4 regions of the Ornithinibacillus sp. 4-3 genome follow, and region 2 is predicted to be linked to each of the others. Evidence: riboswitches for the same ligand, from Rfam matches in the RefSeq annotation. Region 2 holds a riboswitch; each other region holds the start of a gene.
What was found. A riboswitch is a leader RNA that binds a small molecule or an ion and turns the genes downstream of it on or off. The one in region 2 is predicted to bind S-adenosylmethionine.

Region 1: another riboswitch for S-adenosylmethionine. It lies ahead of AB4Y30_RS12075 (bifunctional homocysteine S-methyltransferase/methylenetetrahydrofolate reductase); the one in region 2 lies ahead of AB4Y30_RS15790 (ABC transporter substrate-binding protein).
Region 3: another riboswitch for S-adenosylmethionine. It lies ahead of AB4Y30_RS05410 (methionine biosynthesis PLP-dependent protein); the one in region 2 lies ahead of AB4Y30_RS15790 (ABC transporter substrate-binding protein).
Region 4: another riboswitch for S-adenosylmethionine. It lies ahead of metK (methionine adenosyltransferase); the one in region 2 lies ahead of AB4Y30_RS15790 (ABC transporter substrate-binding protein).

The regions. Positions count from the first base shown of each region.
Region 1 covers NZ_CP162599.1:2,449,971-2,457,590, forward strand. Annotated here, with positions in the region: gene AB4Y30_RS12055 (bifunctional UDP-sugar hydrolase/5'-nucleotidase) at 1-1,046, opposite strand, end outside; gene AB4Y30_RS12060 (amidohydrolase) at 1,349-2,569, opposite strand; gene AB4Y30_RS12065 (nucleoside deaminase) at 2,587-2,988, opposite strand; gene AB4Y30_RS12070 (ankyrin repeat domain-containing protein) at 3,002-3,592, opposite strand; SAM riboswitch class I at 3,849-3,951, shown strand; gene AB4Y30_RS12075 (bifunctional homocysteine S-methyltransferase/methylenetetrahydrofolate reductase) at 4,218-6,047, shown strand; gene metE (5-methyltetrahydropteroyltriglutamate--homocysteine S-methyltransferase) at 6,066-7,620, shown strand, end outside.
Region 2 covers NZ_CP162599.1:3,244,532-3,252,151, reverse strand. Annotated here, with positions in the region: gene AB4Y30_RS15810 (cysteine dioxygenase) at 1-333, shown strand, start outside; gene AB4Y30_RS15805 (ABC transporter substrate-binding protein) at 616-2,196, shown strand; gene AB4Y30_RS15800 (ABC transporter substrate-binding protein) at 2,254-3,831, shown strand; gene AB4Y30_RS15795 (ABC transporter substrate-binding protein) at 4,093-5,682, shown strand; SAM riboswitch class I at 5,776-5,893, shown strand; gene AB4Y30_RS15790 (ABC transporter substrate-binding protein) at 6,255-7,620, shown strand, end outside.
Region 3 covers NZ_CP162599.1:1,104,594-1,112,213, forward strand. Annotated here, with positions in the region: gene proB (glutamate 5-kinase) at 1-974, shown strand, start outside; gene AB4Y30_RS05400 (glutamate-5-semialdehyde dehydrogenase) at 987-2,234, shown strand; gene AB4Y30_RS05405 (5-methyltetrahydropteroyltriglutamate--homocysteine S-methyltransferase) at 2,286-3,380, opposite strand; gene AB4Y30_RS05410 (methionine biosynthesis PLP-dependent protein) at 3,396-4,502, opposite strand; SAM riboswitch class I at 4,610-4,711, opposite strand; gene AB4Y30_RS05415 (fumarylacetoacetate hydrolase family protein) at 4,928-5,866, shown strand; gene AB4Y30_RS05420 (lysophospholipid acyltransferase family protein) at 5,916-6,506, opposite strand; RNA gene ssrS (6S RNA) at 6,727-6,914, shown strand; gene AB4Y30_RS05430 (MDR family MFS transporter) at 7,130-7,620, shown strand, end outside.
Region 4 covers NZ_CP162599.1:2,394,640-2,402,259, reverse strand. Annotated here, with positions in the region: gene ytkD (RNA deprotection pyrophosphohydrolase) at 1-19, shown strand, start outside; gene AB4Y30_RS11780 (ABC transporter permease) at 104-913, opposite strand; gene AB4Y30_RS11775 (ABC transporter ATP-binding protein) at 891-1,709, opposite strand; gene AB4Y30_RS11770 (ABC transporter substrate-binding protein) at 1,727-2,722, opposite strand; gene pckA (phosphoenolpyruvate carboxykinase (ATP)) at 3,017-4,594, opposite strand; SAM riboswitch class I at 5,069-5,177, shown strand; gene metK (methionine adenosyltransferase) at 5,350-6,543, shown strand; gene AB4Y30_RS11755 (gamma carbonic anhydrase family protein) at 6,586-7,113, opposite strand; gene AB4Y30_RS11750 (class I SAM-dependent methyltransferase) at 7,239-7,620, opposite strand, start outside.

The DNA of each region.
Region 1 (7,620 bases), 790 kb from region 2:
TCTACCACACAGGGATTAATTGGATGTGGACAAATCCGGTGCACATCTTCGTACGATACCGTTCCAGACGGAAATGATTCTAATAATAACCCTGTATTCAGCATCGCACAATCTGCCTTAGTCCATTCCTTTAACGTTTCTGTCAATGACTTAATAATTGGTGTACCCTTTGACCAATCTACTGCCAATGATTCTTCTGTATGAACAACAGGGACAGATAAGATTGTATTTGCTTCTTGCTGTAGAGAAGATAATTTTTCTACCGTTTTTTCATCCTTCGGCAAATGAGCAATATTAATCGCATATGCTTCTTTATTAATTAATTTTTGATTCGTGTGATCCCATGTTAATAAGACATTTCCAACAAATTCACCATTTTTACCCGCTGCGGTTAATAATGTCTCCTCCACCATTTCTCCAGTACGTAATAAATGATGTGTATGTCCCCCAATTATGATATCAATCTCTGAATGATTCATGGCAATTTGTCTATCTTCATTTAATCCTAAATGAGACAGCAAAATGATAATATCAGCATCTTTTTTCACTACAGCTAAATGTCGCTCTAATGTTTCTTGAGGAAAATCCACTTGCCAGCCCAATAACTGATAATAAGCACTATATGGAGCTGTTAAACCTAGAACTGCAATTCGAACTCCATTTTCTGATATTAGCTGTGTAGAAATTTTGAGCCAAGGGGGTTGCTCATCAATCAAATTATGCATATTACTACACACCACTGAAAAATTCGCATCATCATACAAATGGTATAGATCATCATGTGATAAAGTAATTCCCTCATTATTCCCAAGTGTAACTACATCATATTCTGCCGCATTTAATAACTCAACATTTGCCTTTCCCATAAATGCTTCAGCAATCGGGGAAACTCTGTCCATATGATCTCCAATATCAAATAAAAAGCAGGATTCTTTTCGATTAACAATTTTTGTTTTATTTTCCTTGAAAAAATGAACAATACGTGCCCAATGTTCAAAATGGCTATGTAAATCATTTGTATAAAATAAATGGATATTTTCGCGCATACGAATGCTCCTTTAAATCCAGTGTTCTCTACTTCTATCATACGTTAACACAGGAAAAAAATCAGTAATGACAAACATAAAAGAAGAGAAAACATAGGAGCACTCAAAATTTAATCTATTTGATAATGATATATTTCTTTGCAAACTAAAAAGGGCTGGGACAAAAGAGTTTATTACTTAGCTAATTCCGAACATAAATTGCGCAAATATCCATTTCGGAAATATGCTTTGCTTCAGTTAAATATTGTTCGGATTTCAAGCTTAGTTTTTTCTTTTGTCCCAGCCTCAATCTAAATTAGATTTTAAATATTATCGAATGAGAAATTGCCTTTATAAATAGTTGCTTTTCTTTCTGCTCTTCTTGCTACAGTTTCCGCTGTACATGTTGCATCAACTAAAACGATATTTGCAGCATCGCCAACTTTAGGCCATACTTGCTCTCCTAGTTGATTAAGTGGAGTAATTCCTCCAGTAATAAAATAAATAGACTGGCTTAAGGAATACTCATCCTTCCATTGCTTGAGCTGTGCTAACCTTTCCAAACGTTCTAAAATATCACCATTATTAAATGGAGACCATGAATCAAATATATTATCGCAGCAAACTGCCGTGTTGATACCTTGTTCACGTAAATATTCAAGTGGTGGGAATTTACGGTCAATTGGAACACTAGAAATAAAGGTCATTCCCGCCTCTTTTAACAAAGGAATCATCTCATCAAGTGCCGTGCGAGAGATATCACCAATTCCAAACGCATGACTTACCGCAACCTTTCCTTGTAAACCTGCTTCAATCGTTAATTCAGCTAAACGTTTAATCGTGAAAGCTCCTAATTCATTAGGATCATGTATATGTAAATCAATTCCGACATTTCCTTCTACCGCTATGTCAACTAACACTTGTAAAGAAGTTTCAATATCATTATCCACAGTAGCTGGATCGACACTGCCGATATAATCCACACCATGTTTAGTAGATTCTTGAATCAATTCTCTTGTATTTGCTTTTAAAAAACCATGCTGTGCAAAGCCGACAATTTCTGGTTCAATTTTCCCTGAGAATGTTTGGAATGCCTTTTTAATTTCTTCTAAATTCTCTAAACCTACTTCTGGATAGATATCTGCATGTGTACGCACATGTGTAACCCCGTATTTGACAAATCTTCCTAGTAAATTTTCTGCACGTTCCTGTGTAGTCGTTTTTAAAGTAGGCAATGTCGTTTTCTCAATTACTACTCTTTCTAAAATATTTTTAACAGGCTTTACTGCTCTCCATTGGTCCCCAAGCAATGTCTTATCAAGATGACAATGTTTTTCAACAAATGATGGTAGAGCTAAGAGCTGTTTTGCATCCTTCTTCGGTAGCTCATCTGTTAACTGCTCAGAAGCTGGAACAATATCAGTGATTTTTCCGTCCTCAATCAGTAGATGAAAAAATTCCGTATTAGTAGCTGTAATCATATCATTTTCTTTATAATAGCTTGTTTCAAGCCTTGTATTTGTTAACCAATAAGTAGTGTTCATTCATATTCCTCCAATATTTAGTTTTTCTCTAACAACTGCTCCATATGTATATCGCGCTCTTGTCTCGGCAGTGAAAGTTGATGATACACATAATCTTGACTTTCTGTACTGATTTCCGCAAAGTATACTGCATCTATTTTAGTAAAATAAATCGCACTCAAGCACATTGGACATGGCTCTGTGCTTGCATAAATTTCACAGCCTGTAAGATCCGTGGTTTGTAAAGATTGACATGCGTGTATCACAGCTTGTAACTCTGCATGCTGTGATGGATCGTGCGTGCGCTTTACTTGATTAACCCCTCTTCCTACAATAACTCCATCCTTTACTACCACTGCTCCAAAAGGAGATCCATTTTTTGATGTTTCATTATCCTGTGCCAACTTAATTGCTTCCTGCAACCATTTTTCTTTTAACAATAGATTCACTCCTTTAAGCATCGGCAGCTTTCAGTAGCAAAGCAATTTCCGTGTAGCCAAGCTGCTCCGCATGCTGCAATGGAGTTATACCATCTCGATCAGCAATATTAGGATCTGCCCCATGCTTTAATAACACTTCTACTGCTTTTTGATGGCGTACTCCACCATCACCAAGAATTACTGCCTCCATTAATGCAGTCCAATGTAAATTATTAATATGATTGACATCAGAATCTGAATAAGTTAATAATTCTTCAATGACCTCTACATGTGCTCTTTCTGCTGCAGGAATGATAGCAATTCCTCCATATCGATTAGTCAGTTTCGTATTAGCACCAGCCGCTATTGCTAGCTTTACAATTTCTAAATAACCAGCTGCACCTGCATGGAGAAGTACATTATTTCGATATAAGTCTTGAATATTTACATCTGCCCCATGTTGAATTAATATATCTACAATCTTTGGATAATTATAACGTGTAGCTTCTAATACAGCGGTTCTACCTTCTGCATCACGGATGTTCACATCAACATCTTCTTTTAATAAATTTTTCAGATTTTCTATATCACCTGTTCTTGCATACTCAACTAATTGTTGACTCATTGTTCTCTCCTCCCACGCTAGTTCATTTATATTTTAAATACCCTTTTTTCTATGTTAACATGCTAAGCACTTTTAGAAAATAAAATTGTAAGCGTTTTAATTTTGGATAATTACAAAGAGAAAAAATATTTTTTAATCCATATCACCTACAGGCACTAGAGATTAGGAGCTTTCTTTGATTATTTTTTTAAAAAGATAGTTGACAAGTTTCAAAGTCCCATGTAAAGTGAAAACAAATTTAATAATAAAAATTAAATTCTTATCCAGAGAGGTGGAGGGACTGGCCCTTTGAAGCCTCGGCAACAGACTTTTAAAGTACTGTGCCAATTCCAGCAAGCATAATGCCTGAAAGATAAGAAGAGTGATGAAAATAGATAGCAAACCCTCTTCTTATAGTCTAATTAAAGAAGAGGGTTTTTTTATTTGTTTAAGACTCGCAAAAATCTTTTTAAAAGAAAATCATTCACACTCTAGGCATTGCTATATTTCATCTTAATAAAGATGGCAAACTAGATTTTCAAAAATAAAATTTCATATGAAAATCTACGGCGACGACTATTAATAACTGGATCATTAATAGTCAAATAAAACGAAATATTCCAATAAAGATTGAGGTGAATATGAGATGAGTTTGTTAGATAGTTTGAAAGAAAGAATTTTAATTGCTGATGGTGCCATGGGAACAGTCTTATACTCACATGGAGTAAAAACCTGTTTTGAAGAATTAAACTTAACCAGTGCTGAACAAGTTCAACTTGTCCATGAAGCATATATTAACGCTGGAGCAGAAGTAATTCAAACCAATACATATGGTGCAAACTACATTAAGTTAGCTCAGTATGGCTTAGAAGAAAAAGTAAAGAAAATAAATGAAGCAGCTGTAAACCTTGCAAAAAATGCTAGTAAAGGTAAGGCACATATTCTTGGGACGATTGGTGGTATCCACGGTTCACAATTTGAAGAATCCGAAGAAGAGATTAAGCGAAGCTTTAAAGAGCAATTATACAGTTTGTTACTATCTGGAGTAGATGGAATTTTACTAGAAACTTATTATAATTTCGATGAACTGAGCATCGTCTTAGAAATCGCTCGCGAAGAAACAAACCTTCCAATTATCGCAAACGTATCGATGCATGAACCGGGAATTCTTGAAAATGGCTTACATCTAAAAGATGGATTAAAACGTCTAGAAGATATTGGGGCTGACGTGGTTGGTGTCAATTGCCGGCTAGGGCCTGCACAAATGGTAAGCTCTCTTGAATCAGTTCCTTTACTAAAGCATGCGCTATTAGCTGCTTATCCAAATGCAAGCTTGCCTGCTTACCGAGATGGCGTGCTCTATTATGAAAATGAGCCAGACTACTTTGCTACTACTGCAAATGAATTTCGTGAACAAGGAGTAAGACTGATTGGCGGTTGCTGTGGAACTACTCCACAACATATTCAAAAAATGGCGGAAGGGATTAAATCTCGAAAACCAATTACCGAGAAAAAAGTAATTCCAATTGAAGAAATTATCATTAAGCGCCAGAAAAAATCAGATAAAAAAACAATTTCAGAATTGGCAAAAGAAAGAACAACAATCATCGTGGAATTAGATTCACCAAAGCATTTAGATGTTACTGAATATATAGAAGGTGCAAAAGCATTAAAAGAAGCCGGTGCTGATGCAATTACAGTTGCTGATAATTCATTAGCCTCACCTAGAATTAGCAATGTAGCTATCGCTTCTCTCCTGCAAAAAGAAGGAATTAAACCATTAGTACATCTCACTTGTCGTGATCGTAATTTAATCGGATTACAATCCCACGTATTAGGTCTACACACATTAGGAATAGATGAGATGCTTGTTATTACAGGTGACCCGACAAAAATTGGTGACTTCCCTGGAGCAACCTCTGTTTTCGATGTAAATTCCTTCAAATTAATAGAGTTAATCAAAAAAGGAAATGAAGGTATTTCATTCTTAGGAAACTCTTTAAGAGAAGCTACTAACTTCTCCATTGCAGGAGCATTTAACCCAAATGTAGCTAATATTGAAAAAGCAGTACAGCGTATGGAGAGAAAAATAAATAGTGGTGCAGATTACATTCTCACACAGCCTATTTATCATATGGAGAAATTCAAACAATTAAGTGATGCCACGTCCCATATTGATACCCCAATATTTGTTGGTATCATGCCAATCACATCATCTAAGAATGCTGAATTCTTACATCATGAGGTTCCAGGAATTAAGCTTTCTGATGAAATTCGTGAACGGATGAGTAATGTTGCTGGTGATAGAGAAGCTTCTACCAAAAAAAGTATCGCTATTTCCAAAGAATTAATTGATGAAGCATTAAAGTATTTTAATGGAGTTTATTTAATCACCCCTTTCATGCGATATGACATTATCGTTGAATTGATAAATTATATTAATGAAAAAAAATCAAAAACTCAGCAAATTTCTTAAATATTAGGAGGAATTATCATGACAAAAGTAAAAAGTTCTAATCTAGGTTATCCAAGAATCGGTGAATTAAGAGAATGGAAAAGAGCACTTGAAAGCTATTGGAATGGCGATATCGATCAAGCTGAATTATTAAAGCGTACTAAAGATATCCGTATTAACAATTTAAAGAAGCAAAAGGATGCTGGTATTGATCTGATCCCAGTTGGTGAATTCTCACTATATGACCATGTGCTAGATACTTCAGCTACTTTTGGTATTGTACCGAGCCGTTATGATTATGATGGTGGAAAAGTAGACATTGATACATACTATGCGATTGCTCGTGGAGTAGATAATGCGGTTGCTTCAGAAATGACAAAATGGTTTAACACAAATTACCACTATATTCGTCCTGAGCTAAATGATGCCAAACCAGCATTAGTTGAAAACAGAGCTTTAACTGCTTATAAAGAAGCAAAAGAAGAATTAGGAATCGATGGTAAGCCAGTTATCCTTGGGCCAGTTACATATGTAGCTCTATCTAAAGGCTATGACGCAAAAGATTTCCAAGAAATTGTAGATGCATTCACACCTCATTATGTACAAATTCTTAAAGAGTTAGCGGAGGCTGGTGCAAAATGGGTACAAATTGATGAGCCTATTTTCTCTACAAATGCTCCTGTAGAATATGTTGAAGCTGCTGAAAAAGTGTTTGCAGCATTCGCTAAAGAAGTAGCAGGAATTAATATTATCTTCCAAACTTATTTCGAAAAAGTATCTCACTATGAGCGTATTACAAAACTCCCAGTTGCTGGATTCGGACTTGACTTTGTACATGGAGAATCGTTAGATTTATTAAAACAATATGGCTTTCCTCAAGGCAAAGTGCTTGCTGCTGGTGTTATTGATGGACGTAATGTTTGGAGAAATGACTTAAATCAAACTTTAACAGTACTTGATTCTATTAAACAATTTGTGAAAGAAGAAAATTTAATTGTTCAACCATCTAGTTCTTTACTACATGTTCCAGTAACAAAGAACTTAGAGAAAAAATTAGATGCAATTACTTTAGGTGGACTATCCTTTGCTGATCAAAAGCTAAAAGAAATTGCATTATTAACAAAAGGATTAAATGAAGGAAAAGAAACAATCCAAACAGAATTAGATGAAGTTGCTAAAGCACTACAGCTAGTAAAAGAAACACATCGTTCAAATGATAAAGTACATGAAGAAATTAAGAATTTAACAGAAGCTTCTGCTGTTCGTTCTAAACCAGCTAAAGAACGTCTAGCATTACAACAAGAAAAATTCCAATTACCTTTATTACCAACAACAACAATTGGAAGCCTTCCACAAACTCCTGAAGTACGTGGAACAAGAACAAAATGGCGTAAAGGTGAAATTACTGATGCACAATACGAAGCATTTGTTAATTCACAAATTGAACGTTGGATTAAAATCCAAGAAGATATTGATATTGATGTACTTGTTCATGGAGAATTTGAACGTAATGATATGGTTGAGTATTTCGGAGAAAAATTCATTGGATTTACTGTTACAGAATATGGTTGGGTACAATCATACGGTTCTCGTT
Region 2 (7,620 bases):
GATCATGATGGTACATGGGGAGTAGAAGGTATTGTAACAGGAAGAATGCGTATCCATAATTATTTACAAATGGAATCTTATCCAGAAGACAATAAGGTGAAATTAAGTTATTCTGGAACGATGAATTTAAATGCACTCAGTACAGGAGAGCTTTTGCCTCCAGCAGATTGTCATATATTACAGCCTGAAGGCAATGATACAGTTGTTACTATTCATGTATATGGGAAACAGCTTCGTCATTTTAAAGTATTTAAATCTACTGAGGAAGATAATATTTATACGGTTCATGACCATCCAGTAGGTTATACAACTGAATCGTTAATCACAATTTAATTAACATAAACGGGTAGGAGATTCTCCACCCGTTTTTTTATGGCTTATTTTATATGAAAGGCTTCCGTTTTTTTCTTAAGTATCCATTAAAAATGATTAATTAAATCAAATTCACAACTTAAGTATTATATATTGTAACCCTTTCTCAATTAGTGTATTAGACATGATTTTATAAATAAAATATTATTTTGAAATCAATTCATAGTTGTTTTATCGGAAAAGTATGGTATACTCGATTTTATCAAAATAAGAGAGCATAAAAAAACAGGGGAGGAATTAGATGTGAAGCAATTGTTTAGACCGGTATTTATAATATTATTATTAATTACGATAGGTCTCACTGCTTGTGGGAACAATGATGACAGTGAAACTGAAGATATAGAAAGTAACAATGCAAATCCAAATGAAGAATCAGTATTAAATATAGCGTTGGATGCAACGCCGGCAACAATGGATATTCCGAGAACTGCGGCAACAACTTCTCGTGATACAGGAATGCTGATGTTTGAAACGCTTGTTACAACGGATGCAGATTTTGAACCAATTCCGATGCTTGCTGAAAAAATTGACATTAGTGAAGATAATAAAAATTATATTTTTCATTTAAGACAAGGAATTAAGTTCCATAATGGAAAAGAAATGAAAGCAGAAGATGTGATCGCATCAATGGAGCGTTGGGCAGAGGTTTCTAGTGTGTCTGGAGAATTATTTAAAACAGCAACATGGTCAGAAATAGATGAATATACAGTAGAACTTGAATTAGCTTCCCCTTCATCGCTTACCTTAAATACATTAGCAACTGCAAAAGCAGCACCAGCAATTATGCCAAAAGAGATTGTTGATGCGGCACCAGCAGAAGGCATAGAGGAATATGTTGGAACAGGTCCTTATCAATTAGAAGAGTGGAGACAGGATCAATACATTCATTTTACAAAGCATGAGGAATACCAAGCAGTAGATTTACCAGCGACTGGTCTAGGTGGTAAGAAAGAAGCGTTAGTAGATAATATTTATTTTCATTTAGTATCAGATAGTTCTACACGTTTGGCTGGTTTACAATCAGGAGAATATGATTTTGCTTATAATATTCCTTATGATAATTATGAGTTATTGCAAAACACAGATGGTATAGACCCGATTTTAATCCCTGGATCTAACATGATTTTTAAATTGAATTTAACGGAAGGAATTGTCTCAAACCCAACAATTCGTAAAGCGATTAATTATGCATTAGATTATGATGAAGTGATGATGGCTGCATTTCCAAATAAAGACTTTTATTGGTTAGATCCAAGTTATATGCATGTAGATTTACCATTTTGGAAAAGCGATGCTGGCAGCGAGCACTTTAATCAAAATAATCAAGAGAAAGCAAAAGAATTATTAGAAGAAGCTGGGTATGATGGTGAAGAAATTAAAATAATGGCAACACGTGATTATGAATATATGTATACAATGGCTGTAGTACTGGAAGAGCAGCTTCAGAGAATCGGAATGAATACAAAATTAGAAGTATTTGACTGGCCAACAAAGACAGAGCGCCAAGCGGATCCTACATTATGGGATATTTTCCCATTAGGATTATCTATGGTCAGTACTCCGCCACAGCTCTTATCATTGAGCCCGACATGGGCAGGTGGAATTGCAGATAATTATATTACAGATCAAATAAAAGAGATTGAAAATGCAGCGAGCATTGAAGAATCAAGAGAAATTTGGGAAGACTTACAAGCGTATAACTGGGATTACTTACCGGTTATTAATTTAGGTGGAACAAGTACATTGTATGGGATAAGTGATAAGGTACAAGGTTTGGAATCGCCACTTGGACCGTTGTTTTGGAATGTGACAATAGAAGAATAGAAAAGATGAGGTTTCATGTAATTTATGAAAATGATGTTTGCAAGGAGGAATTATAGAATGGTAGTTTCAAGGTTTAAATCTGTACTTGGCCTGTTGATTATGATGTTGGTTTTAGCCGCTTGTCAAAGTACAGAGAATGAATCAAATCAAGCGAATGGTGAGGATACTGGTAGCGGTGAAAGTGAGGAGCTTAGGGTATCGATAAGTATCCAGCCACCAACACTTGATCCCCCGATGTCCACAGCGACGAAAACATCGCATGTAGCTCGAAATATTTTTGAAACGCTTGTGACATTAAATGCCGAGTATCAACCTGTACCCATGCTGGCAGACACAATTGACCAAAGTGATGATAGGCTGACATACACCTTTCATTTAAGAGAAGGTGTGTTATTTCATAATGGGAAAGAGATGGTTGCTGAGGATGTTGTCGCATCGATGAATCGTTGGTTAGACATCTCGGCAGGTGGAAAATTATTAGAAGGCGCAGTATTTGAAGAAGGGGATCCTTATACGGTTCTCTTAAAATTAGAAACTCCGATTGCAGATGTGTTGGAAATTATGGCTGATCATGTACAATTTCCTGCGATCATGCCTAAAGAAATAGTTGATACAGCAGAAGCAAGTGGAGTCACAGAGTATATTGGTACCGGACCTTTTCAGTTTAAAGAGTGGCGTCAGGATCAGTATATCCATTTAGAAAAGTTTGAGGATTATGTGGCAGTAGATGCACCTGCAGATGGGTTTAGTGGTAAAAAAGAAGCCTTTATCAACAATGTTTATTTTATGATTGTACCGGATCCAAGCACAACCTTTGCCGGTTTACAAACTGGAGAATTTGATATTGTGTATGATGTTTCGAATGATCAATATGAGCAACTTTTACAAGATGAAGCACTAAGTACCCGTCCTTACCATTTTGGTAGCCTTATTCTGTCGTATAACAAAAAGGAAGGACCGGCGACTGATCAGAAATTTAGGCATGCACTCAATGCGGCGATTAATTCCGATGATATAATGCAGGCTGGATTCGTGCATGAAGATCTTTTTGAAATTGATTCTGGATATATGACGAAGGATCGAACGAATTGGTATAGCGATAATGGAAGTGAGTTCTATAATCAAGCTGATCCAGAGAAAGCAAAACAGTTACTAGAAGAATCGGATTATAATGGAGAACCAATCACGCTCCTAACTTCACGTGATTACGAATTTATTTATAATGCATCTGTCGTTTTACAGGAGCAACTAGAACAAGTAGGAATCAATGTGGAATTAGAGCTTTATGATTGGCCAACCGTATTAGAAATGCGCCAGGATCCAGAATTATGGGATTTGCATATTAATGGAACTGCTACTCCTGTCACCCCTTCAAGCTTATTATTCTTGAACTATGATTGGGTAGGTTGGCCAGAACATCCTAAAATTGATGAATTACTAGCAGGCATTAAGGATGCAGTAGACCAGGAAGAAGCGAAGTCGCATTGGGATGAACTGCAAGAATTTGCCTGGGCAGACTATTTACCAATTTCTATCCTTGGACAATATAGTAATGTCATTGTTACTACAGATAAAGTAGTTGATTTCTCTGAATTCGAAGGTGGATTTCTTTGGAATACAAAGCTAGTAGAATAATAAGAAAAGTGCAAAGTTAGACAGTGCTATCTTTGAATAAGCATTAATTGCACAATTTTTATATTTTCCTATCTAAGAAAAAATAAAATAGTTGTCGGTGGCGGAATGATTAGGATTGTCTATAGTTTATTCCCCGCCACAGCTCTTATCATTAAATAGGCTTTTAAATCGTTCGTTTAGAGATCGATTTTATTTTTTAATTTTAATTCATAGTTTACTAATGTGAATAATGAGTTTTGAAGACAACAGGAGGGTACAAATATGAAATTTTCCAAACGCAGTCTATTCTTAGTCATGCTAGCATCTATTGTGTTTTTTATTATAGGCTGTAGCTCTAATGAATCAGAGGTAGATGGAAATAAATCAGATGAAACAAGCAATGATGAAGCAAATACTGGTAGTGTATTAAAAATTGCGCTAGATGGGCAACCACCAACTTTGGATCAACCGACAGCTGCCCCAACTGCAATTCGAGATACAGCTAGACTTATGTTTGAAACACTTTTAACAACAGATTCCAATTATGCTGCTGTTCCGATGTTAGCAGAATCTGTTGAGACTGATGATAATAAGACCTATGTATTTCATCTAAGAGAAGGGGTTTTATTTCATAATGGTAAGGAAATGATTGCAGAAGATGTGATTGCATCGATGGAAAGATGGTTAGAGAAATCAGCAATTACAGGAACTATTTTTGAAGGTGCAACTTGGACTGCGGAGGATAATTACACTGTTGTATTAGAATTAGTGGAGTCATCATCACTGACCTTAGATACCATTGCATCTTCTAAACAGGCAGCAGCAATTATGCCCAAAGAAGTTGTTGAAGCGGCGACAGCTGAAGGGGTTTCAGAATATATTGGAACAGGCCCTTATCAATTTGTAGAATGGAGACAAGATCAATATATTCATTTTACAAAATTTGATGATTATAGTGCTTTAGAGGAGCCAGCAGATGGTTTAGCTGGAAAGAAAGAGGCTTTAGTGGATGATATTTACTTCTATATTGTTACAGATGCCTCTACACGTATAGCTGGTTTACAAACAGGGGAATACGACTTTGCTTATGGTGTTCCTTATGACAGCTATGAACAAGTTAATCGTGATGAAAATATAAATACTCATCTTGATGTAACTGGAGTACAATTATTAGCTTATAACAAAGAGAAGGGGCCAGCTGCTGATGTTAGAATGCGTGAAGTAATTAATACAGCGCTAGATATTGAAGAAATTATGATGGCAGCTTATCCGAATGAAGACCTGTTTTGGTTACATTCCAGTTATATGGACGAAGACATCGTCAGTTGGGCAAGTGATGCTGGAGAGGAATATCATAATATCAATGATCCAGAAAAGGCAAAACAGATGTTGGAAGATATGGATTACAACGGCGAAGAATTTAAAATCTTAGCGACTCGTGATTATGATCATCATTATAATGCAGCAGTTGTCATCCATGATCAATTATCTCAAATTGGAATAAATGCGACATTAGAAATTTATGATTGGCCAACGGTGACACAGCTTAAAGATGATACTGATGCATTTGATGCCTATGTAATTTCTTTCTCAACGGTAAGTACACCACCACAATTCCTTGGATTAAGTCCAACTTGGGCTGGTGGAGTCAATGATGAGAAAGTTGTAGAAGATATGAAAGCTATAGAAACAGCGCCGACAACAGAAGAAGCTCAAGAAATATGGGAAGATTTACAACGCTATGCATGGGAAGAGCTTCTGCCTGTTACGACATTTGGAAGTTATAATAGCTTATATGCATCAAGTAATAAAGTTGAAGGAATCATTACCTTCTCAGGTCCAATTTTTTGGAATGTAACAATTGGGGAATAGGTATTAGTTTTCAGAAAAATGATTCTATTATTTAAGTGCTTGACAATAATAATAGACTTCATATATGATTAATTCACAATTTAAAAAGATAATTCCTTATCAAGAGTCAGGGGAGGAACTGGTCCTACGATCCTGCAGCAACCATCGAATAATTAAGAAGTATTCGATAAGGTGCCAATTCCAGCAAGCAAATAAGCTTGAAAGATAAGGAAGAGCGCGGATAATTTATCATGATATAGCCTCTTCCTTTGATGGAAGAGGTTTTTTAGTTGAGTAAGAAGGTATAAAGTTTTGCACAAATTAATTCTTATTCGGAGATAGCGCTGTCTAGCTCCGAGCGCCAAAAACTAAGAGATTTCGCGTCACGCCCTACAATAAGTCAACATCGGTTCGTGACCTCACCGTGTTTCCTTTATCTCGGTTGTGCCACTCCAATCTCTACGTTTTTAAACGGGCGCTCTACGCTTTTCTTGACTTCCAGAAAAGGGATTAGCAGTAAAATCAAGCTTTACATAGCTTTAAAACCTAGTAAACAAATGTGAATTCTAGGTATAAATCGGGAGGGATAAGACATGAATTTATTTAGAAAAGGTTTATTTTTTATTTTACTTGCAGTAGCAATTATTGCTGTAGGATGTGGACAAAGTAAGGATAGTCATTCAGATAGTGATAATGAAAAAGATTCAGGTGAAGCAGCAAACCAAGAAGAAGCTGCAGAAAATAGATTACGTATTGCATTAGATGCTCAACCGCCTAACTTAGATCAGCCGGCAAATACATCAACATCAGGCAGAGATACTTCTAGACTGATATTTGAAACACTTTTAACAACAGATGCAGAATTTAAGCCAGTTCCAATGTTAGCAGAATCTGTTGAAACAGAGGATAATAAAACATATGTATTTAAATTAAGAGAAGGTATTAAATTCCATAATGGCAAAGAAATGACTGCTGAAGATGTTATTGCTTCTATGGAAAGATGGTTAACCAAATCAACTATTACAGGTTCTATTTTTGGCGATGCAACATGGACAGCAGAAGATGATTATACAGTTGTTTTAGAGCTTAAAGAAGCATCTTCACTGACATTAGATACGATTGCTACATCAAAGCAGGCTCCAGCAATTATGCCAAAAGAAGTAGTTGAGGACGCTGGTGAAGACTTTGTAAATGAATATATCGGAACAGGACCTTATAAATTTGAAGACTGGAAACAAGATCAATATATCCATTTCACAAAATATGATGAGTATCAAGCAGTAGATAAAGAAGCGGATGGGTTATCAGGGAAAAAAGAAGCATTAATAGATGATATTTACTTTTACATCGTACCTGATACATCAACTCGTTTAGCTGGTCTTCAATCTGGAGAATATGATTTTGCATATGGTATTCCATATGATAGCTATGAATTAGTTACAAATGATGAAAACCTAAACGCACACATTACAGCAAGTGGTGAGCAATTTTTAATCTTTAATACAATAGAAGGGCCTGTAAGTGACTTCAAACTACGTCAGGCATTAAATACAGCAATTGACTCTGAAGAAATAATGAATGCAGCATTTCCAAATCCAGATCTTTACACATTAAAATCAGGTTATATGGATGATAATTTGGTTACTTGGAAGAGTGATGCTGGTAAAGAATATTACAATATCAATAATCAGGAAAAAGCAAAAGAATTACTAGCAGAAAGTGATTACCAAGGGGAAGAACTTCGCCTGTTATCGACAAGAGATTATGATCATCATTATAATACGGCAGTAGTAATTCAAGAGCAATTAACCAGAATTGGTGTAAATGTGAAGTTGGAAATTGTGGATTGGCCAACGATCAATAGTCGCCAATATGAAGCAGACACATGGGATTTATATATTATGGGCTTCTCAACAGTTAGTACCCCACCACAATTTTTAGGGTTAAGTCCAACATGGG
Region 3 (7,620 bases), 1.6 Mb from region 2:
TTGTATCGTCAGGTGCAGTTGCAGCTGGATTTAAGAAATTGGGCTATAGCTCACGTCCTGTTACTATAAAAGGGAAGCAAGCAGCTGCAGCAGTAGGGCAGAGCCTATTAGTCCAGTCTTATATTGAGCATTTTTCTAAATATGATATTGTACCAGCACAGATTTTATTAACAAGAGGAGATTTCTTAGATCGTGATCGGTATCGCAATGCATTTGCTACTATAACAGAGCTTCTAGATCGAGGCTTGATACCGATTATTAATGAAAACGATACGGTTGCAATTGATGAGTTGACATTTGGTGATAACGATATGCTTTCAGCTTTGGTAAGTGGTTTCATTCATGCAGATCAATTAATTATTTTAACTGATATTAATGGATTATATACTGCAAACCCAAATACAGATCCCACTGCCCAGAAAATTGATTTTCTAGAAGGAATCACAGATGAAATGATGAAAGCTGCGGGAGATTCAGGCTCTAAAGTAGGAACTGGGGGAATGAAATCCAAGCTTCTTGCTGCAAAACGAGCAACTTCCTTAGGTGTATCTGTATTTATTGGGCAAGGGGAAGGACCGGATAAATTAAAAATTATCCTTGAAGGGGAAGGGGACGGAACCTATATTGCTAGTCACACAGAGGGAGCTATTAATACGAAGCGTCAGTGGATTGCCCTTCATTCTGAAAGTGTAGGGAAGCTGTATATAGATCCAGGTGCTGAAGAAGCGATTATGTTTAAAGGGAAAAGTTTGTTACCAGCGGGAATTTTCAAAGTGTCTGGTACCTTCCAAAAAGGAGAAGTAGTTGAAGTACACGGAATGAATGGATTACTTGGAAAAGGAGAAGTAAGCTGTTCGTCAGATGAAGTTATGAAAAAAATTATGAGTAGAAACCAGGAAGAGGCAATAGAGAACTGCGTCTTATCTGGAGAAGTGATTCACCGAGATCGTTGGGTCAAAAAAATTAATGCTTAGGAGGTTATAATCATGAGTGAAGTATTGCAAAAAGGAAAAATTGCAAAAGAAACTAGTTATCAATTAGTAAACATAACGACCGAGGAAAAAAATCAAGCCTTACAGAATATAGCCAAACAATTATTAATAGACATAGAAAGTATTTTACAAGCAAATAAAATAGATTTGTTAGAAGGAAAAGAGAAAGGGCTAACAGATGCATTTTTAGATCGAATTATGCTAGATAAAAAACGTATTCAAGATATGCATGATGCCATTGGGCAGCTAGTTACATTAGTGGATCCAGTTGGAGAAATCTTAGAAACTATTGAAAAAGAAAATGGAATTCATGTACAAAAAAAACGTGTGCCTATTGGTGTAGTTGGCATGATTTATGAGGCAAGACCGAATGTAACGATAGATGCTGCGACATTAGCATTAAAAACAGGAAATGCGATTATTTTACGTGGTAGCTCATCAGCAAAACATTCAAATATAGCATTAGTATCATCTATTCATCGCGCATTAGAACAAAGTAAGATACCTGCAGATGCAGTGCAATTAATTGAAGATACGAGTAGAGAAACAGCGAAAGAATTATTTTGTTTAGAGGAATATTTAGATGTATTAATTCCGCGTGGAGGAAGTCAATTAATTAAAACAGTAGTACGAGAATCTACTGTTCCTGTTATTGAGACTGGTGCTGGGAATTGTCATTTGTTTATTGATCATTCAGCCGACTATCAAATGGCAGAAAACATTGTATTAAATGCTAAGCTTCAGCGTCCATCGGTTTGTAATGCAATAGAATCCCTTCTAATCGAATCAGGTTGGTTTGTAGCTAATGGGGAACGTTTACTTAATAAATTACAGGAAAAAGGCGTATCTATTTATGGAGATGAAAAAGTGCGTCAAGTATGTCCAAATGCATTTGAAGCTACAGAGGATGATTGGGAAAAAGAATATTTAGGCTTATCTATTAGCGTGAAAGTTGTGGAAACTTGCAAAGAAGCTGTGGAGCATATTAATAACTATGGAACAAAGCATTCAGAAGCTATTGTGACAGAAGATAAGGAGAATGCGAAATTCTTTTTACAAAATGTAGATGCTGCCGCAGTGTATCATAATGTATCAACTCGATTTACAGATGGCTTTGAATTTGGTTATGGTGCAGAAATAGGAATCAGTACACAAAAATTGCATGCAAGAGGTCCAATGGGATTGCCTGCATTAACTTCTAGTAAATTTTTTATTACTGGTGAAGGACAAATTAGAAATTAATAAAAAAGAACGCTATAGCCGCTTAGAAAGTGCTGTAGCGTTCTTGTCATTTTAACTCCAAACTTCGTTGGCAATATCAACAATATATTTTAATTTCTTCCACTGATCTTCTTCTGTTAATTTATTTCCATGGTGTGTAGATGCAAATCCACATTGTGGACTAATACAGATTTGCTCAAATGGAATATAATTAGAAGCTTCCTTAATGCGAGCAATAATCTCATCCTTATCCTCAAGCTCTCCATGTTTAGATGTGAATACACCAAGTACTACTCTAGGACCAACTTTTGGTACATGTTTTAAAGGTTCAAATGTTCCAGCGCGCTCATCATCATATTCTAAGAAGAAGCCATCTACTTTTTCTTTAGCAAGTAGGGTAGGTGCAATGAGATCATAGCTTCCTGAGAATGCATAGTTAGAACGGTAATTACCACGGCAAAGATGTGTTGTAATATATAAATCTTCTGGTTTATCATCAAGCACTCTATTGATAACGCGAAGTGCTAAATCAATTAAATAATCTCTATCATATTTTCCATCGTTAAATGGAATGTCAGGAGAAGAGAGACCTGCGATATATACATCATCTAATTGTAGATAGCGGCATCCTGCATCGTAAAATGCTTGGAGTGCATCTTTATATGCTTGTATCACATCATTTGCATATTCTTCGATATCTGGATAGATAGATTCATCAATAATACCTGCATTAAATAGCTGGTTTGGGCTTGGAATTGTTTGTTTAGCAACAGCACGTCCACCAACAATCTCATTAAATAATTTGAAATCCTTAACATGTGGATGATCAGGATTAAATGAAACCTTACCAACGTTGCGAACGTTATATCTTTCTGTTTCTTCACCACCAGCGAATTGGTAACCTTCGTCTGGAACATATCCTTCAATACCATTTAGATGCTCCAAAAAGTCTGTATGCCAGAATCTTCTTCTGAATTCCCCATCTGTAACCGCTTGTAAACCAACTTCAATTTGCTTGTCTACAATTTTTGTAATTTCTTCTGTTTCAATAATGTATAATTCTTCTGCTGAAAGATTTCCTTCCTTAACATCTTTTCTTGCTTGATGGATTCTTTCAGGGCGTAGTAAACTTCCTACATGGTCTGCGCGAAATGGAATTTTAGTCATATTATAATTCTCCCCTTAAATATTTTTAATTTTATTAAATACTTGTTTTAGATCTGCAATGATGTCGGCTGCTTCTTCTACGCCAACTGAAAAACGAAGTAAACGATCACAAATACCACGACGTTCTCTTTCTTCAACTGGCATATCTGCATGTGTTTGTGTCGTTGGATATGTAATGAAACTTTCTACACCACCAAGACTTTCTGCAAATGTTATCAGCTGGATATTCTGTAAAAAAGGATCCACCCATTCTGTTTTCTTCAAACGAAAGGATAACATTCCACCTTTTCCAGCATATAAAACATCTGTAACAATTTCTGGTTCTGATTCTAGATATTTAGCAACTTCCTTCGCATTTGCATCATGTTGTTTCATGCGAAGATGAAGCGTTTTTAAACCGCGTATCATTAACCATGAATCGAATGGAGACAATACAGCACCAGCTGTGTTATGGAACATAGCGAGCTTTTCGGAAAGCTCTTTCCCTTTAGATACGACTAATCCTCCAAGCACATCATTATGGCCACCAATATATTTTGTAGCGCTATGGATTACAATATCTGCCCCCAATTCAATTGGACGCTGGATATAAGGAGTTAAAAAAGTATTGTCAACAATGAGTAAGAGATTATGTTTTTTAGCTAATTTATTAGCCGCTTCAATATCGATTTCATGCATGATTGGATTTGTAGGAGATTCGATAAATAATGCCTTTGTATTTTCATTAATCAATGCTTCGGTTTCTGTTAAATCTGTAAATGTAGAATAAGTTGTATGAATGTTATATGCATCCCTATATTGATCGAAAATACGGAATGTACCACCATAAATATCTTCAATTGCAATTAACTCATCACCAGAGTGAAATAAAGTTAATACAAGTTGAATAGCAGCCATTCCGGAACTACAGGCAAATCCTGCATCACCAGATTCAAGGCTTGCAATACCTTCTTCTAAAATTGTACGGGTAGGGTTTTTCGTACGAGTATAATCGTAGCCTGTAGATAGTCCAATGCCTTTGTGTTCATAAGCAGTGGATAAATAAATGGGCGGATTGATGGCGCCTGTTTTATCGTCGCTTTTGTTTCCAATTTGAACTAATTTGGTTTCTATGTTTGTCATAAGACATTCCTCCTCTCAAAAATTTATTCCAGTGCTAATGGTAGAAAATAAAAAGACCTCTTCTTGAAAGTAGAAGAGGTCTTTAATCAGCGCACTAGATTATTCTCTTCTTATCTTCAAGCATTATGCTACTGGATTTGGCACAGTACTTATAAAAGTCTGTTGCCGAGATATCGCAGGGCCAGTCCCTCCATCTCTCTTGATAAGAAATATAATGATTTAATTGTTGCTCTAACATTACTTTATTTGAAAAAAAATGTCAACTAATATTTGGAAGGTGATTTTAGATTGGAAATTATTAAATAACTTGTAATAGGGAAGAGCATTCAAAATTGACTTTTCTGACATGAATTGATGTATGAAAATACGGAAAATATGTTATATTTAATGCAGAACAGAATTTACATAGAGGGAGAGAGTATTACATGAAGCTTGTTAGTTATAAGGCAAAAGCAAACCAAAGCTCAGCTCGTATGGGGTTTATCGTAGAAAACAAAGTAGTTGACCTTCAGGAAAGCTATCGTCTAGCGATGTTTGCAGAAGAGAATTTATCAGCAATAGAAGAAATTGACAAGGAATTACCAGCATGTCCCAATGCTTTTTATCGAATTGGACAGCCAGCTTTTGATAAAGCAAAAGCTGCTTATGAATATTCTTTACAGGTAGATAAATCAGATGTTATTTCACTAGATAGAGAAAAAGTAACTTTAGAAACACCAATTCCTGAACCACGTAAAATTATCTGTATCGGGCGAAATTATATTGAACATGCCGCAGAAATGGAAAGTGATGTACCGGAATTTCCAGTATTATTTACAAAATACGCTACATCCTTAATTGGACCTGAAGATGCTATTGAAAAAACACCACAAACAGAAAAATTAGATTATGAAGTAGAATTATGTATTGTAGTTGGAAAAGAAGCAAGAGAAGTGAAGAAAGAAGATGCTTTTGCTTATATTGCTGGATATACCATTGGAAATGACACAACTGCTCGTGATTTACAAAAGCGTACACCACAATGGTTACAAGGAAAAGCAATTGACCGTACTTCACCGATTGGTCCATGGGTAGTTAGCGCAGATGAATTATCTGATCCTGCTAATTTAAATGTTCGTTCTTATGTAAATGGTGAGAAGCGTCAAGATTCAAATACGAATAAACTTATTTTTGATGTGCCATTTTTAATGGAATTCATCTCACATTTAGTAACATTAGAGCCTGGAGATATTATTATGACAGGTACTCCAGATGGGGTAGGAGTAGCTATGAAGCCACCTCAATTCCTCCAAGCTGGAGACATAGTTACACTAGAAATAGAAAATATTGGAACATTAGAAAATAAAGTGATTGATCGTCCATAAATGAAAATAGGGATTGTTGAAAAATAAAACCTTCAACAATCCCTGCTTTTTATTTAATGCGATTTTGTAAATCAATTAATGCTTTGTTTAGATCGTCCATCATTTTATCAATAGCTTCTTTTTTAGGAAGGTCAGGATCAAGTGTGATCGGGTCTCCAAAAATAAGATGTGGTTTTCTAAATTTAAATAAGTCACTAAAGTTATTTGGTCCAACATATGCTGCTGGAACAATTGGAGCTTTGGAATGTGTTGCAATGGTAACGGCACCTTTTTTTAATGGAACTTCCTCTGTTGTTCTTGTACCACTTGGGAAAATCCCGACGATTTCTCCATCTTTTAATAATTTACGTGGGATTTTAATAGAGCTTGGTCCTGGATTTTCACGATTGACTGGAAAAGCCTTTAATTTCCCCATTAACCATTTAAGCGCAGGCTTTTGGAATAACTCAACTTTTGCCATGTAGTTAATTTTGGTTGGTAAAATTGAGACACCTAACCATAAAATATCCACCCAACCTGTATGTGTACAAGCAATGATATAGCCGCCATCCTGTGGTAGCTTTTCTTTTTGATGTACTTTTAATGGTCTAAAAATAGTTAAAATAATTTTTAATAAATATGCTGCAATGTAGTAAATCATAGTAGTCCCCATTTCCTATATTCTATTTCTGTATGTTCATTACGATCTATAGGAGAAATATAGAAGCTCCTGTTGATTGCAATTTTGTTTTATCTCTATCATCATTTTACAAGGAATCTCCAATTCGTCAATTGCTGTTTAGATCTCAGTACTTTATTTTAGGTATAAGATGGAAAGAATTTTTCCTTGCATTATGAGGTATTCATCGCTATCATATACATATAGGCTACGGTGTACGTGATAATTCTAAGTTTTAACCTCTATAATTGGAATAGGGAGTTTTAATCGAAGTTGAAATGTCAAGCCCTCAATGTGTAGGGGACGACAGGAAGGCTTCTGCAAACACCCACTTAGCGAAGTGGTGGTTTAAAACTTTTTATTTTTTGTTACGGCAATCGTGGCTTAACCTAAAAAATAAATGATTTGACCAGTTCCTTCTTAAGAAAAGAATATAGGAAGCTGGTTTTTTTGTAGGTAAAAAACTATAGAAAAATAAGCGTTTCATACATAATTGTTTGATTACATAATAGGATTGAATTTAGTCAAAGAAAAACTAGAAATCTTCTAGTTTTTTTAATATGGCTTTTTGAAAGCGCTTTAAAAAGGTGGGAGGGAAATTATTTTTGGACAAGATTCCAATCCAACAACGTTCTACACGAAGTAAATTACCAATTGTTCTCGTACTTATAGCAGGTTCTTTCTTGTCTTTGTTAAATCAGACCCTTTTACTGACCGCTACACCTCAAATTATGCTTGATCTTGACTTAACAGAAAACACAGTGCAATGGCTAACGACTGTTTTTATGCTGGTCAATGGAATTATGATTCCAATTACTGCTTTTCTAATGGAGACATTTACAACAAGGAAATTATTTATGACTTCCATGTGTGTCTTTTTTATCGGAACAGTGATTTGTGCAATTGCACTGAACTTTCCGATACTGATGTTTGGTAGGATTATTCAAGCAATTGGTGCGGGGATTTTAATGCCATTAATGATGACGGTATTAATCATGATTTTTCCTATCGAACGAAGAGGGACAATTATGGGTACAGTTGGATTAGTTATTTCTTTTGCTCCAGCACTTGCTCCTGTGATTGCTGGTTGGCTGAT
Region 4 (7,620 bases), 850 kb from region 2:
TCTTAAACGGTACGAATAATCGCCTATTTTCGGAATAGGCGATTATATTTTTCCATGATTGGAATGCTTAAATATAAGGATTTTTGATAAGAACATCTTTGGCTTAGGACGAAGTGTGTTTAATAAGCCAACCTTCTATTTTTTCAACAAGCTTATACATGATAGCAGCTACAATGGCAATTAGAATAAGACTTGACATCACAAGTGTAAAGTCAAATACTTGAAATCCGTAGATAATGAGATATCCTAGGCCATTTTTAGAAACAAGAAATTCTCCTACAATTACCCCAACCCAAGAAAGACCTACATTCACTTTTAATGTGGAAATCATAACAGGTAATGTAGCAGGAAATATAGCTTCCTTGAAACATTGCCATCTGGATGCCCCAAAGCTTCTGAGTACTTTGATATAGTTTGGATCAACTTCTCTAAAACCAGAATAGACAACAAGCGTTGTAATGATTACAGAAATAATTGCACCCATTGCGATAATGGATACATATCCAGGACCTAAAGCTACGATTAAGATTGGACCAATGGCAACTTTAGGCATGGCATTTAATACAACGAGATAAGGGTCTGATATTTTGGATAAGCGATTAGAAGACCATAATAAAGATGCAAAAATGATTCCTACTAGTGTTCCGATAATAAAACCTGCAACGGTTTCTAAAAGTGTAATTTGAATATGAGGTAAGATGGAGCCATCTAGAAATTTTTCTTGTAGTAATTGAAAGACTTTGTAGGGTGAACTAAAGATTAAAGGATCAACCCACGTCAATCGGCTAGCGATCTCCCATAATAAGAAAAAACTGATGAGGATAACAACTTGCCAGGTGAACACAAGTTTTTTCTCCCGTTTTATTTCTTTTTGATAAGCTCTAAAAAACTCATGATCCGTTTTCTGTGACATGCTGCTCTTGCCTCACCTTCGTAGAAGACATTTCTTCGTTTTTGTTAAGCTCTGTCCAGATTTTATCAAATAGTCCTTGGTATTTTGGATGTCTTCTGACCAAAAAGGGAGTTTCCTCACGTAATTCGATTGGTACTTCAAAAACATTAGCAATTGTCCCTGGACCTGAATCCATTAAAATGATTCGATCGCTCATTGAAATCGCCTCACCAATGTCATGTGTGACGAGAACCGCTGTTTTATTATATGTTTTTAATAGTTTAGAAACTAAATTTTCAAGCTTTAATTTTGTTAAATAGTCAAGAGCAGAGAACGGTTCATCTAAAAGCAATATTTCTGGGTTCGTGATTAAGGTTCGAACTAATGAAGCACGTTGTCGCATGCCTCCTGAGAGAGAATCAGGATAGGCCTCTGCAACATCTGTAAGTCCTACTTCTTCTAATAATTTTAACCCTTGTTCTTCTGTTTGCTTTGAGAGTGTTTTGGCTATTTTTGGCCCTAGTATAACGTTCTCAATAATGGTTTTCCAAGGAAATAAATAATCTTGCTGCAACATATAACCAATAGCTAATTTTGTTTCGCTGATTGGTTCGTTTTTGAGTAAGACTTTACCTTTTGTCGGTTGAATAATTCCTGCAATAATAGATAAGACTGTAGATTTCCCACATCCACTTGGTCCAAGTATGGAAACGAACTCTCCTTCTTTTATAGAGCATGATATATGATCTAGCGCTTTTGTGTAGTTTTTATCTGAAAAGTAATGATGGGAAATTTTTTCTAATGTTAGAAACGACAAACGTTTTCACCCCTCTGTTACTCACTAATTACTTCTTCTGCAATTTCTGTATTGACCAAATCATCATATGGAACATCTTCGTCTGGAAGTTCACCAGCCTGATCCATAACGTCCTTTAGATTGTTCCATTCTTCTTCATCTAAAATAGGATCAGTAGCAAATGAATCTTGATTTTTGTAACGTTCCATTGATGATGTGAGCATTTCTAAATCTGTATCTTCAAAATAAGGTTGAAGTAATGTAGCGATTTCTTCAGCATCGTTTTCTTGTACCCATTGTTGAGCTTTATAAATGGCACGTGTAAAACTCAAAGCAACATCCCTATCCTTTTCTAAGAAGCTTTGTTTGGCCATAAATACGGTATAAGGTAAGCGCCCAGATTCTTCTCCAAAAGAAGCAATGGTGTAACCAGCTCCTTCTTTTTCCATAACGCTTGCTGTAGGTTCAAATAGCTGCACATATTCATAATCACCTGAGACAAAGGCGCTTGGAATATTTGCAAAGTCTATGTTCTGAGATAACTCTAAATCCGCATGTGGATCAATACCGTTTTTTCTAAGAACAAATTCTCCAACCATTTGTGGCATTCCACCTTTACGTTGCCCAAGAAATTTGCTGTCTTTTAGGTCTTCCCAGCTAAAGTTAGGTTTAGGTTCCTTGGCAACTAAAAACGTTCCATCGGTCTGGGTGAGTTGAGCAAAATTCACAGCATGATCTTTGGAATCTTGTGCATAAACATAAATAGATGTTTCGGAGCCAACGAGCGCAATATCAATACTATCTGATAATAATGCGGTCATGGTTTTGTCTCCACCCCAGACAGTCTGTAAGTCAACTTCAAGACCTTCTTCTTCAAAGAAACCTTTTTCAAGTGCAATGTATTGTGGTGCATAGAAAAGAGAACGTGTAACTTCTCCTAACTGGATGGATGTTTTTTCATTTGTATCACTACACGCTGACAGAAACACGAGTAATATACATGAAAACAAGGCAAAATATTTAATTTTATTCATTCAACTCTACCCTTTCAAAATTAGTGTAATGTCAAAATAGCCTATGCATCATTGAAAAATTATGTGATTACTTTTCTGGGCTTTTGTAACAGGTAGAAAGGATGAAAAACTAAAGAGGTGTTTAGAAGCAGAATGGGATTTACAATAGGATCTGTGTTTCACGCTTATGTAGTAAAAATATAAGGTTAAAATATGATTCGAGTGACGAACGCAATAAATCGAAGCTAATCAGATTATCTATGCTGGGGGAAAGGGGAATAAAAAAGTCGACCTCATAATGAGATCGACTTTGTTTTACGCTGTAAAAGTAGGTCCTGCTTGTTTGATATTTTCACTTACTCCAGTAAATTTCTCGAAGTTTTCATGGAATTTCGCTGCTAATGCTTTTGCTTCTTTATCATAAGCATCTTGATCTGACCATGTGTTTTTCGGTACTAATACATCGCTAGGAACTCCAGCAATTTCTTGAGGAATTTCTAATCCGAAAATCTCATCTTTAACTGTCGCAACATTGTCTAATTCACCAGTTAAAGCGGCTTGAATCATTCCACGTGTATATGCAAGTTTCATACGGCTACCAACACCATATGGACCGCCAGTCCAACCAGTATTTACTAAGAATACACTAACATTATGCTCATCAATTTTCTTACCTAACATTTCTGCATAAACAGAAGGTGCTAATGGTAAGAAAGGAGCTCCAAAGCAAGTAGAGAAAGTTGCTTGTGGTTCAGTAACTCCACGTTCTGTACCAGCTAACTTACTTGTAAATCCACTTAAGAAATGATACATTGCTTGATCCTTTGATAGCTTACTAATTGGAGGTAAGGTACCAGAAGCATCAGCTGTTAAGAAGATAATCGCTTTTGGATGTCCAGCAACACTTGGTGAAAGTGCATTATCAATATATTCTAATGGATATGCAGCTCTTGTATTCTCTGTTAAAGAGACATCATCATAATCAGCTACACGAGTATCTTTATCTAAAACGACGTTTTCTAGTACAGAGCCAAAACGAATGGCATCATAAATTTGTGGTTCATTTTCTCTTGTTAAATTAATTGTTTTCGCATAGCATCCGCCTTCAATGTTAAATACACCTGTAGGACTCCAAGCATGCTCATCATCACCAATTAATTTACGGTTTGGATCTGCTGAAAGTGTAGTTTTCCCTGTTCCAGATAGACCAAAGAATAATGCAACATCGCCTTCTTCACCAACGTTAGCAGAGCAGTGCATAGATAGAATATCTTGTTGTGGTAGAAGATAGTTCATTACAGAGAAAATAGACTTTTTCATTTCTCCAGCATATTCTGTTCCACCAATTAAAATAATACGCTTGCTAAAGCTTACTAAAATAAAAGCTTCAGAGTTTGTACCATCTACAGCTGGATCAGCTTTGAATGTAGGAGCAGAAACAATAGTAAATTCCGCTTCTAATGTAGCTAGTTCTTCTTCTGTTGGACGAATAAACATTTGTTTAGCAAATAGATTATGCCACGCATATTCATTAAACACTTGGATTGGCAAACGGTACGCTTCATCTGCACCAGCAAAACCTTGGAATAGGAAAATCTCGTCTTTTTCTTTTAAGTATGCGACTACTTTATTAAGTAATTTATCAAATGTTGCTTCATCAGTCGGTTGATTTACATTACCCCAATCAACAAGATTTTCAGTAGTTTCATCACGTACAACGAACTTGTCGTTAGGAGAACGTCCAGTGTATTTACCTGTTGTTGCACAAATTGCGCCAGTAGAAGATAATTCACCTTCTTTGCGTGCTACCAACTTTTCGGTTAATTGTGCTACAGATAAATTTTTCTGTAGTTGCTTATGTGAGATAAGCTCTTGTAATAAAGATGAATTCATGAACAATACCTTCCTTTTTATTCATTTTGTATAAAATGTTTCAATACTTGTTCTTTTAAAAACGCTAATTAGATGTTTATTAGTATAGCAAATCTACCTAGATAGTCTATACTAATTCACGTGTTTTTTAAGTAAAATCAAAAAACTGTAACATATATGTATTACCATTAATACGATAACATGTTTTTAACTTTTCGAAAAGTGAAATACAGAATCTATTTTCCTTACTATAAAGTACCTGCGAAAATTCGACAGTTTGGAGCTTCGGTCTAATTAGAAATTTAGTTTGATAATAATTATTTAAAAAACCTAACTTTTATAAAAAAGATAATCTATACACATATATATAGCACGACTGAAGTTCTTTCCTATTTAATTATATAGAGGATAGGTGGTTCACTAGTCTATTCAATTTCTGAACAAAGATATTGACATCTATAAGTGAATTCGTTACGATATTTTTTAGCATATACTCTCTTATTTTGAGACGGTGGAGGGACAGACCCGATGAAACCCAGCAACCATCACACGATAGTGAAAAGGTGCTAACCTGTTGCAAGGAATACTCCTTGAACAATAAGAGCGAAAGGCTAATCCTTTCCTCTGTTTTGTAGGAAGGGCTTTTTTTATTTGATGTATTTTAAAATAATATATTTCGTTAAATGATGAAAGCTTTTTGGAATTAGTTAATAATAGAGAAGAATGCTAACAAATGACTAGAAGATGCTTAGAAAGAGAAGGAGGATTTCTTCATTATGTTAGAAAATCGTCGGTTATTCACTTCAGAGTCTGTTACAGAAGGACATCCTGATAAGATGAGTGACCAAATTTCAGATGCGATTTTAGATGAAATTTTAAAGCATGATCCATATGCTAGAGTTGCATGTGAAACAACAGTAACGACAGGCCTCGTATTAGTTGCAGGAGAAATATCAACAAAAATTTATGTGGATATCCCAGCAATTGTTAGAAGAACAATAAAAGAGATTGGATACACACGCGCAAAATATGGATTTGATTCAGACACTTGCGCAGTATTAACTGCAATTGATGAACAATCACCAGATATTGCAACTGGAGTAAACACAGCATTAGAAGTTCGAGGAGACGAAGCAGAGAGCGAACAAGAAGAACTTGGAGCAGGTGATCAGGGGCTTATGTTCGGTTTTGCATGTAATGAGACAGAAGAATTAATGCCACTTCCTATTTCTCTTTCTCACCAATTAGCCAAACGTTTAGCAGATGTCCGTAAAGATGAAACATTGGATTATTTGCGTCCAGATGGGAAAACGCAAGTAACAATTGAATATGATGATAATAATCAACCTATTCGTGTAGATACGATTGTGATTTCTACACAACATCATGAAGATATTACAACAGAACAAATTAGAAAAGATATGATAGAGTATGTAATTAACCCAATCGTGCCAGGTCATTTATTAGATCAGAAAACAAAGTATTTAATTAATCCTACAGGAAGATTTGTTATCGGTGGCCCTCAAGGGGATGTCGGTTTAACAGGTAGAAAGATTATTGTAGATACATACGGAGGATATGCAAGACATGGTGGTGGAGCGTTTAGTGGTAAAGACTCTACAAAAGTAGATCGATCTGCTGCATATGCTGCACGTTATGTTGCTAAAAATATTGTTGCTGCCAAACTAGCAGATGTATGTGAGGTACAACTTGCTTATGCGATTGGAGTTGCTGAACCAGTATCCATATCTATTCAAACATTTGGAACAGGTGTTGTGAGTGAAACGAAATTAGTAGAAGCAGTGCGCGCAAATTTTGATTTACGTCCATCCGGAATTATCAATATGTTGAACTTACGTGAGCCAATCTTTAGAAAGACAGCAGCTTATGGACATTTTGGAAGAAATGATGTGTTATTTCCTTGGGAGAAAACAGATAAAGTAGAACAATTACAAGCGTTTGTAAAATAAAAGAGTAGCGAGGAATTATATTTATAATTCCTCGCTTCTTTTTTATGCTTTCTTACCAAGATTAGTATGGTCTTTATAATATTGTGCTTTTTCAACATAAGAAGAACGAATTCTTGCCATTTCTGCTAAATCAGCTTCTGTTAATTCTCTAACTACTTTTGCAGGGCGTCCTAATGCTAATGTGTTGGGTGGGATTTTCTTTCCAGGAGGTACTAGACTTCCGGCCCCAATAAAAGCATTTTCACCGATTTCTGCTCCATCAAGTAAAATTGTTCCCATACCAATTAATGCGTTCTTATGAATTGTCGCTCCATGAACAGTCACTTGATGACCAATTGATACATCATCCTTGATGATGACAGGATGACCTGGACTTTGATGGATCATAGATAAATCTTGGATGTTAACACGATTACCAATAATAGTAGGTTCAACATCTCCGCGAATAACTGTATTAAACCAAACACTTGAGTATTCTCCAATTTTAACGTCGCCAATAATTGTCACATCGTGAGCAATAAAAGCAGTTTTATCTATTATTGGTTCTTTATGTTGATAATGATGTATCATTATTATGCCTCCTTGTACAGCTAGTTATAAGACTCCAGCTACTTCTAAAAGGTTTTTACTAGGATCTCTAATGGTCTATAGGAATAGGCAGCAAATTAACGAGATAGCTTTTTGAAATATAGTTTCTATCGTTTTTGGATAGCTAAAATAAATGGTGGTTTATTTTTTTGATTAATAAAGCCATACTGTAGAACAGAATAATCCTTTTGATCCAGTTGAATGACATGTTTTAAAATCATTTCTTTTTCTTCTGCCCCACCTTCATGACCATGGTAAACAACAAGAACAATAAGTCCATCTTTTTTTAGCAATGAAAGGATAGAATTAATTGCTTTGATGGAGGAATCTCCTTTTGTAATAATTTCTTTATCGCTTCTTGGTAAATAACCTAAATTAAAAATGGCTGCACCAATTTCTTTTTCGCCATGTTCAGCAATATACTTGTTTAGGTTCGCATGGCTATCTTGAATAAATGTAACATTTGTTTTTCCATTTTCATTTAATAAA